One region of the Paenibacillus sp. NPDC056933 genome, then DNA from elsewhere that is predicted to be linked to it. Evidence: predicted binding sites of a transcription regulator. Region 1 holds the regulator's gene; each other region holds the start of a gene.
What was found. The regulator Rex, encoded in region 1, represses fermentation and respiration genes when NADH is low (regulators of the CRP and FNR family bind a similar motif). The targets are predictions, from matches to a motif close to TTGTGAAATATTTCACAA.
Positions count from the first base shown of each region.

Region 2: a site for Rex is predicted at 871-888, ahead of ACFTRD_RS22340 (cytochrome ubiquinol oxidase subunit I). Genes of this name have one in related genera too.
Region 3: a site for Rex is predicted at 1,101-1,118, ahead of ACFTRD_RS11345 (cytochrome ubiquinol oxidase subunit I). Genes of this name have one in related genera too.
Region 4: a site for Rex is predicted at 1,132-1,149, ahead of adhE (bifunctional acetaldehyde-CoA/alcohol dehydrogenase). Genes of this name have one in related genera too.

Region 1 covers NZ_JBHUQN010000002.1:544,136-546,341, forward strand. Annotated here, with positions in the region: gene ACFTRD_RS17320 (amidohydrolase) at 1-1,090, opposite strand, end outside; gene ACFTRD_RS17325 (redox-sensing transcriptional repressor Rex) at 1,077-1,730, opposite strand; gene dinG (ATP-dependent DNA helicase DinG) at 1,955-2,206, opposite strand, start outside.
Region 2 covers NZ_JBHUQN010000003.1:465,047-467,252, forward strand. Annotated here, with positions in the region: gene ACFTRD_RS22335 (hypothetical protein) at 1-655, opposite strand, end outside; gene ACFTRD_RS22340 (cytochrome ubiquinol oxidase subunit I) at 1,012-2,206, shown strand, end outside.
Region 3 covers NZ_JBHUQN010000001.1:2,539,076-2,541,281, forward strand. Annotated here, with positions in the region: gene ccmA (heme ABC exporter ATP-binding protein CcmA) at 1-115, shown strand, start outside; gene ACFTRD_RS11335 (hypothetical protein) at 127-345, shown strand; gene ACFTRD_RS11340 (TlpA family protein disulfide reductase) at 338-667, shown strand; gene ACFTRD_RS11345 (cytochrome ubiquinol oxidase subunit I) at 1,281-2,206, shown strand, end outside.
Region 4 covers NZ_JBHUQN010000002.1:728,277-730,482, forward strand. Annotated here, with positions in the region: gene adhE (bifunctional acetaldehyde-CoA/alcohol dehydrogenase) at 1-1,051, opposite strand, end outside; gene ACFTRD_RS18265 (Crp/Fnr family transcriptional regulator) at 1,480-2,196, shown strand.

The DNA of each region.
Region 1 (2,206 bases):
TCATGCCTGCTTGCAGAGCGCCTGTATTGTTCAGGAAAATGGATTTGGCACCATATGAAGTTCCGAGCAGCAGCGCTTCCCCGGCTGGAACGGCCGTTGGGTCACCGGACACACCTTTGTGAATCAATGCAGCCAGTCTCATCTCTTCAAACATATCCAGGTTATTGTTACTTGCAGGTCCGTCTGTTCCCAGGGACACGGTCACACCTGCTTTCAGCAGGTCAGGTACACGTGCAACACCCGAAGCCAGCTTCAGGTTACTGCCTGGATTGTGGGAAACGGCTACATCATGCCGTGCGAGAATCTCGATCTCCTCATCATTCAGATGCACGGCATGGGCGACCAGGGATGGACGTGAGAAGAAGCCCAATTTCTCCAGATGTGCGACAGGACGAAGACCATAGTCGGTTACATTCTGCTCCACTTCACGAAGTGTTTCAGACATATGGGTATGCAAAGGCAGATTCAGGTCATGTGCAACCTGTACCAGCTTCTCTATGTAGTCTGGAGGACAAGTATAAGGGGCGTGTGGAGAGATTACGGTGGTAATTCTTCCGTCTGCTTGTCCATTCCATTGACGGGCAAATGCTGCGGACTCTTCCAGTTTACGCCGTTGTTCTTCTTCTGAGCAAAGTCCGATTACGCCACGTGCCAGAGCAGCCCGAACGCCGGATTGTTCCACCACTTTCGCAACCTGATCCATATGATCATACATATCGAGGAACGCCGTTGTTCCGCCTTTCAACATTTCAAGCACGGAAAGTGATGTGCCCCAATATACGTCTTCAGACGTCATTTTGGCTTCCATTGGCCACATTTTCTCCTGCAGCCAAACTTGTAGCGCCAGATCGTCCCCGTGACCTCTCAGAAGCGACATCGCTGCATGGCCATGCGTATTGATCAGACCCGGCAGGAAGAGCAGTCCTTTTCCATCCACCTTCGTCAGACTTTCGTCTCCTTCCGGCAACGTCTCACCAATATGCACAATCTGGTCATTCTCTACGACCATATAACCGTGAACCACTTTCCAATTCGCACCCTCGCTAACAGCAAATTTGCCGTTATGAATAACCCATCTATTTCTCGTCATCTTCCTCGTCGTCCTTTCCATTCTCCAAGTAATAAGCCAAACTAAGCAGATCCGTCGTAAAATCGGCATGATGAATGCGAATATGCGGCGGGGTTTTGAGGATGGTTGGTGCAAAGTTGAGGATCGCTTCTATTCCAGACTCAATCAGCTGATCCGCAACATTTTGGGCTTCCGTGTCGGGAACAGTGATAATTCCGATGCGAATGTTATCCTTTTTGATCGAATCTGTTAATTCATTCATCGGCTGTACCGTCAGGCTGTTGATTTGACTTCCAATCTTCGGACCGTAGGCATCAAATACAGCAACAATCTTCATGTTGTCTTTCAGATATGCGTTGTAATTGGACAATGCATGTCCCAGATTACCGGCTCCGACAAGAGCCACATTAATCTGCTGGTCTATCTTTAAAATATGACGAATTTTTTCGATGAGATATGAAACGTCATAACCGATGCCTTTACGGCCAAAATCACCGAAATAAGCCAGATCCTTACGAATCTGAGCTGGATTCAGATCCAGCCTTAGCCCAAGCTCTTGAGAAGAAACCGTAGTGACTTCGCGCTGATGCAATTCATTTAAGTAGCGCAAATAAACTGGCAAACGTCGCACCACGGCTTCCGAGATTTTATCTGATTTCATTCATTGCTCCCCCTTACCAAGACCACGATAGATAGATGAAAAGATGAGCATCCTGCATAAATCAGTACATACGAAAGGAAAAGTAAATATACAGAATGCTCTAGTTATATAAATGATAATTGCATTACTTCAAATTCATGAGACAAATGAATGATCTAATCAATTTTACCGCTGATCACAGGCTTCATGCAATGATGTAGTGAGCACAAGGTATCTCTAGTCTGTTATTGTTGTTCCCCGGCTGGCTTATCGAGCCATTCCGTAATTCGCGAAACCATCTGTTCCGCAAGCATATGCTCCATTTTGGGTCCTGGTAATGAATATAAAAAGTACTTGCCATAATAGGCTTCAATGACGCGTGTATCGTATACGATCACGATGCCTCTGTCTTGACCTGTGCGAACCAGCCTACCGAAACCCTGTTTGAAACGAATGACCGCTTGCGGCACAGACAGCTTCATAAACGGATTTTTCTT
Region 2 (2,206 bases), on a different contig from region 1:
GACGATAAAAGTCGGCACGCATACTGCATTGCAGCCGGGTAACCGTATCCTGAACACCCGAGACAGTCTGTCGCAGCGCATGCAGGAATAGCAATTCATAGTCCCGGAGAGGGACTTCAAGGTCTTCCTTTTGCATGAAACCAGCAGGGGTAGCGTCCTCCCCATTCATCCAGATGACACGTACGCCCTGGAACATCAGCTTCATATAGCGAGTTTCCGATGAGGTGCCCACCAGATCGGCGATGCCGACCAGTCTTGAAATACAGCCCTCCCATAAGGGGGACTCTGCTTCTTCGCCAACTGGCTCTGGTAACAGTACAATACAGCGTTCGGGATGAAGCGAAGCGGTTGCGGTCATCCAGTAGGGATGAGCGATCACGGCTACCGTATGGGGCTCCTGCAGCAATTGTTCTGCTTCGGGAAGCGTGATAACGGTGATATTCGCAGGCATTTCCTCGGAGCGCTCCAGACTGCTGACATAGTAGACATGCCCTTCCGCGACCATCAGAGCAGCGATGTCTGGATAGGGAAAAGCAGACCATCCTCCTTTTCGGGGGAAAAGAACGTAACGAAAGGGAGGAGGGGCCTTACTTGACTGTTCTGCATCTATCTCCTGATGAGGCTCCGAATCCGGGATTGGAGACAGCTCTTCCATCGATGATTCACCTCACTTGATTTGCATTTTTGGAGACATCCAATATGTAATGACCTTTCTGTACCTTGCATTTTATGCCTGACACTAACATATGGGCATTCCGTCCCAAACATGAGTATCTTCCGTGAATAGACGAAGCTGACAAGCCGAAAGATTAGACTGAATTTTATCTATTGTGTGACCGTCGTCACTTTTTTTTGCTGTCATGACAGGCTTTGTGATAATTGTCACATGTATAAAATGGTCAATCTGGCACAATACGTTCATCAATACGTGTTTGGCTGACAGAAACTGAAGAAGGGGCTTCAATGCCAAATACGAAAACTGCGATATGAACAGAAAGAAGGGGTGACGGTATGGATCCGATTATGTTATCGCGTATCCAATATGCGCTCACAACGATTTTCCATTTCTTTTTTGTGCCGCTGTCCATCGGTCTTGTGCTGCTGGTAGCCATTATGGAGACGTTGTACGTAGTGAAGGGTAAGGAAGTTTACAAAACGATGGCCAAATTCTGGGGTAAGTTGTTCCTGATTAACTTTGCTGTCGGTGTGGTCACAGGCATTCTGCAAGAATTCCAGTTTGGCATGAACTGGTCGGAGTACTCCCGTTTTGTCGGGGACGTATTTGGTGCGCCACTGGCTGTGGAAGCCTTACTGGCGTTCTTTATGGAGTCTACCTTTATTGGGCTATGGATCTTCGGATGGGATCGCTTGTCCAAAAAAGTGCACTTGGCCTGTATCTGGCTGGTATTTGTCGGCACATTCCTGTCCGCGCTGTGGATTCTGGCAGCCAATTCATTCATGCAGCATCCGGTTGGCTTCGAGATTAATAATGGCCGTGCCGAGATGAATGATTTCTTTGCACTGATTACGAATGGTCAACTGCTGGTGGAGTTCCCCCACACGATCTTTGGTGCCCTGATGACAGGCGCATTTGTAGTGACCGGGATCAGCGCTTTCAAATTGATGAAGAAACAGGATGTGGAGATTTTCCGCAAATCGTTCAACATTGCCATCCTTATTGGTCTGGTTTCCTCGTTGGGGGTTGCCTTCTCGGGTCACTTCCAGGCGCAATATCTGGTGGAGACGCAGCCAATGAAAATGGCAGCCAGTGAAGGAACATGGACGACGACGGAAGACCCTGCGCCATGGACGGTGGTGGCCGCTATCGATCCGGACAAACAGGAGAATTCCGGTGAGATCAAAATCCCCGGATTGCTCAGTTACCTGTCCTACAGCAAATTCTCCGGCAGTGTCAAAGGCATGAAAGAGCTGCAAGCCGAGTATGAGCAAACGTATGGACCAGGGGACTATATTCCACCGGTACGGACGACGTTCTGGAGCTTCCGCATCATGATTGCTGCGGGCGGATTGATGATTTTGCTAGCTCTATACGGTACATTCCTGGCGATGCGCCGGAAGCTGGAGGGAGCAGGCAAATGGTTTATGCGACTGATGGTGTTCGCCATTTCCCTGCCGTTTATCGCCAATACGTCTGGGTGGATTATGACTGAGGTGGGAAGGCAGCCGTGGACGGTATTTGGTTATA
Region 3 (2,206 bases), on a different contig from region 1:
TCACATTGTTTTTATGAACCAAGGACGCAATGTGGGAGATGGCTCTACTGAGGAGTTTCGTCAACAGTTCGGGTCGCTTCATGCTGCTTTTCATCATAGTCTTGGCTTAAAATGAAGGTGAATCGATTGAAACAAAAGAGTCCAAAAATACGACGTTTGATTACAATCCTTATTGGAATGGCTGCTTTGCTGACCGCTGCATGGGCAGTGTATCAGGGGACTTCATCATCCGAGCCCAAAAGAACCGGTACCATCGAAGCAGGTGCAGCCGCTCCCGAATTCACTGCAGTTAACTCAGCCGGAGAACAGGCTCTCGGATTATCGGGGCAAGGTCGTCATGATTAACTTTTGGGCTTCATGGTGTACTCCTTGTGTGAGGGAAATGCCGATGATTAATCAGATCGCTAAGACATATCAAAATGACGTGGAGACCCTGTTTGTCAATGTGGGGGAAGCGAAGGGGACGATTCGTGAATTTATGGAGAAACAGCAATTCGATTTCCCTGTTATCATTGATGTAACTGGAAAAGTCTCCGGCCTGTATCGCATCACCGGGTTGCCAGCAACGATGGTCATAGATCAGAAAGGCATGTTCAGCCACATTCTGTTTGGTGAGTTGACCGAGGAGATTCCCTTGCAGCAATGGCTGGAGGAGATCGTACAATAAAGGAATGGAAGCCTTCCAATACTTAAGAACAAAAGAAGTCGCTCTGTAAAAGTGGCTTCTTTTGTTTTATTTGGAGACTGCTATACGAATCGGAGCAACCGCGAACGGTTGTTCCAAACACCTTGCACTCATAGTGGAAAGAAAATGCATATCACGGTTGTGCCCAATGAATCAATAGCTCCTTTGGGTACTTTTTACGCTTTTCACCGAGTTGTCAGAAAGAGTTGATCCTTTCTTGAACATTTAGGGACGAAGACGTGTCAGCGATTGAATTGCTAACTTACAAAGATATAATAATTTTAACTATTAAGTCATTTTCAGTCCTTTGACCCTTTAGTAACAGGAAAAACAGGCTCCTCAACGCATGCTTAGTCCAGGATCAAAGCATGCCAGCGCGCAATGCTGGTTTGTAAAGCCTTCTTCACCCCTTACTTTGTGAAAAAATTCTCTTTATATATACAAAGATGAAGGAACGCTTTATAGATGAATCCTGCACCCATCTCGCGAAGCCTATCCAATCCTGATATTGAATGTAGCCGAACGCTGGTTGACCTAATGCGAAGTAAAAAATCATTACGAAAATCGAACAGAGATTGAAAGGAGGCAGTAAAGAATGGCAATCGATACGGTGATGTGGAGCAAACTGGTGACAGGTATGACGCTCGGGTTCCACGTTATTTTTGCAACGCTTGGTGTCGGTGTACCGTTAATGATCGCTATTGCAGAGTTCATGGGGATTCGCAAGAAGGACCCCCATTACATACTGATGGCGAAGAGGTGGTCACGAGGGTTTGTCATTTCTGTGGCGGTTGGTGTGGTGACGGGTACAGCGATTTCACTGCAACTGGCCCTGGTGTGGCCGAATTTTATGAAACTGGCAGGGAATGTGATTGCACTCCCACTATTCATGGAAGTGTTTGCGTTCTTTTTTGAAGCCATCTTCCTGGGCATTTATTTGTATACGTGGGATCGATTCAAAAATCCGTATATTCACTGGCTGCTGACAATTCCAATCGTCACCGGGGCAGGCATGTCGGCTGTGTTTATTACAACAGTGAACGGATTTATGAATCAGCCTGGAGGCTTCGTCATGGAGGCAGGCCAATTCACAGCGGTTAACCCGGTGCAGGCGATGATGAATACGGCGACGTTCTCCAAGGTGTTTCATGTATTAAGCTCAGCCTATTTGACGGGAGCTGCCCTGTTAGCCGGAATTGCAGCCTTTGCAATGCTGAGAAAAGGGGCATCTGCCTACCACAAAAAAGCCTTGAACCTCATGATGGCGGTGGTTCTGCTGTTCGGCTTGCTGAACACGTTAGCGGGAGATGTGTCCGCCAAGTTTTTGGCCGAGCATCAGCCGGAGAAACTTGCAGCTGCAGAATGGCATTTTGAGACGGAAAGCGGCGCAGATTTGATTTTATTAGGATGGCTGAATGCAGAGCATGAAATTATAGGGGCTCTTCACCTGCCAAAACTGCTCAGCTTCCTGGCCTTTAGTGACTTTAATGCAGAGGTAACCGGACTGGAGGAGTTTCCGAA
Region 4 (2,206 bases), 180 kb from region 1:
GACTTAGTTTCTCAGCGGACAATGGGAACTTCGTACCTACCCCTTCAATCTCGGCTACGAGAATTTTGGTGCCTGCTGGAACTTCAATACCACACATTTGTGCGATAGTGACTGCGGATTGACCAACAATGGCAGGGTTAACCGCACATTTTTCAGCGTTAATCGCTCCTGCTGTCAGTTTTGCTGCCTCATCCTTGTTAACGAAGTAACAGCCATTCGCAATCATTTTCTTTTTCACCTGATCGAAGATCGGTTCTTCGATAATGACTGCTTGCTCGGAAGCACAGATCATGCCGTTATCGAACGATTTGGACAAAATCAGATCCGTTACTGCTTGGTTGATATCTGCACTTTTCTCAATAAAGCAAGGTACGTTCCCTGGCCCTACGCCCAGTGCCGGTTTACCACAGCTGTATGCAGCTCTCACCATGCCTGATCCGCCTGTCGCCAGAATGAGCGCCACGTCGTTATGATTCATCAAGGCATTTGTACGATCCATAGAAGGATCATCGATCCACTGAATGCAATCTGCTGGAGCGCCATGCTTCACTGCTGCATCACGCAGAATTTTGGCAGCTTCGCGGCTACAGTTCTGTGCAGATGGGTGGAAACCGAAGATGATCGGGTTTCGTGTTTTGATGGAGATCAATGCTTTGAACATCGTGGTGGATGTCGGATTGGTTACCGGGGTAATCCCCATGATGATGCCGACAGGCTCCGCAATTTTCTGGAAGCTTTCGTACTCGTTATCTTCAATAACCCCTACTGTTTTGTCATATTTGATGCTATGATACACATATTCTGTTGCAAATATATTTTTGGTGATTTTATCCTCATACACACCCCGGCCTGTTTCTTCCACGGCCATTTTGGCGAGCATCATATGTTTGTCTAGACCTGCAAGCGCCATCGCTTGCACGATCCGGTCAATCTGTTTCTGATCCATGGACATGAAAGCTGCGTGTGCTTTATTCGCTTTGTCAATTAACGTTTGAATATACTGACCTGCTGTCGGTTCTTTTACTGGGGCGACTTCGTTCTTTACAGCCATCTCCCTCATCCTCCTAAAGGTTCGTATTGGTTTGTCTCTCTTCTTTACATTCACATCGTACCATGGGGAAAGGGTTAATTATGTGATTTTTTTCACAAAGTATAACAAATTTAATTTAAGTTTTGTGGTTCCCTCACTTCGCCATTTACACTTCCTATTTAAACTATAGGGCTGTCCAATTCATCTTTCCCTTCTGAAAGTGAATTTAATCACAATGTTTGAAATTTCGCCATTTTTGCCCCCTATCCACGCCCCTCAAACGGCAAGATTAGGTATATACTGAACTTAAAAATTGAACCACCGCAATTTGTACCGTCCTTCCCGGCCGAGTTAGACCCTGATCAGGACGGCAACGGTTTGCGGCGAACCACGGAGGCCAGTCCAAGCTGCAGAAGGCCGTCCGATGGACACAAAGGGGAGATAGACTTATGAGAGAACAACTGAGTGTACTGGAAAAACGCGGCAATACCAACTGTTTCTCGGAAGCGAATTTCAACCATCTGCTCGTAACGATGAAGGACAGAACCTATCCGGAAGGAACCCATCTGTATTGGGAGGGAGATGTCTCTGACAAACTTTATTATATGAAACGGGGCCGTGCCCAGATCACCAAATCCACGGATGAAGGCAAGGAACTGATCATGTACATGTATCAATCCGGTGATATGATTGGTCAGGCCGACCCGTTCTTCGGGTCCAAACACAGCTTTTCAGCGGAAGTGCTGGAGGATAGTGAGATCGGAGTACTGGAGCACAAAGACCTGGAAATGCTAATCTGCCAACATTGTGACTTTGCGATCGACTTTATGAAATGGATGGGCATCCATCACCGGTTAACTCAGACCAAATTCCGTGATCTGATGTTGTACGGTAAACCGGGTGCACTTTGTTCCACGCTGATTCGGTTGTCCAATTCCTACGGCGAACCCCATGGAGAGCATGTCATGATTCATAAAAAAATAACACACACGGATCTGTCCAATATGATTGGAGCGACCCGTGAAAGTGTCAACCGCATGTTAAGCGATTTGCGTAAAAAAGACGCCATTGAATACGATAACGGCATGATTGTCATCAAGGATCTACAGATGCTGCAGGGCATCTGCCACTGCGAATTATGCCCTAACGAAATTTGCCGAATCTGACATCTGAGGA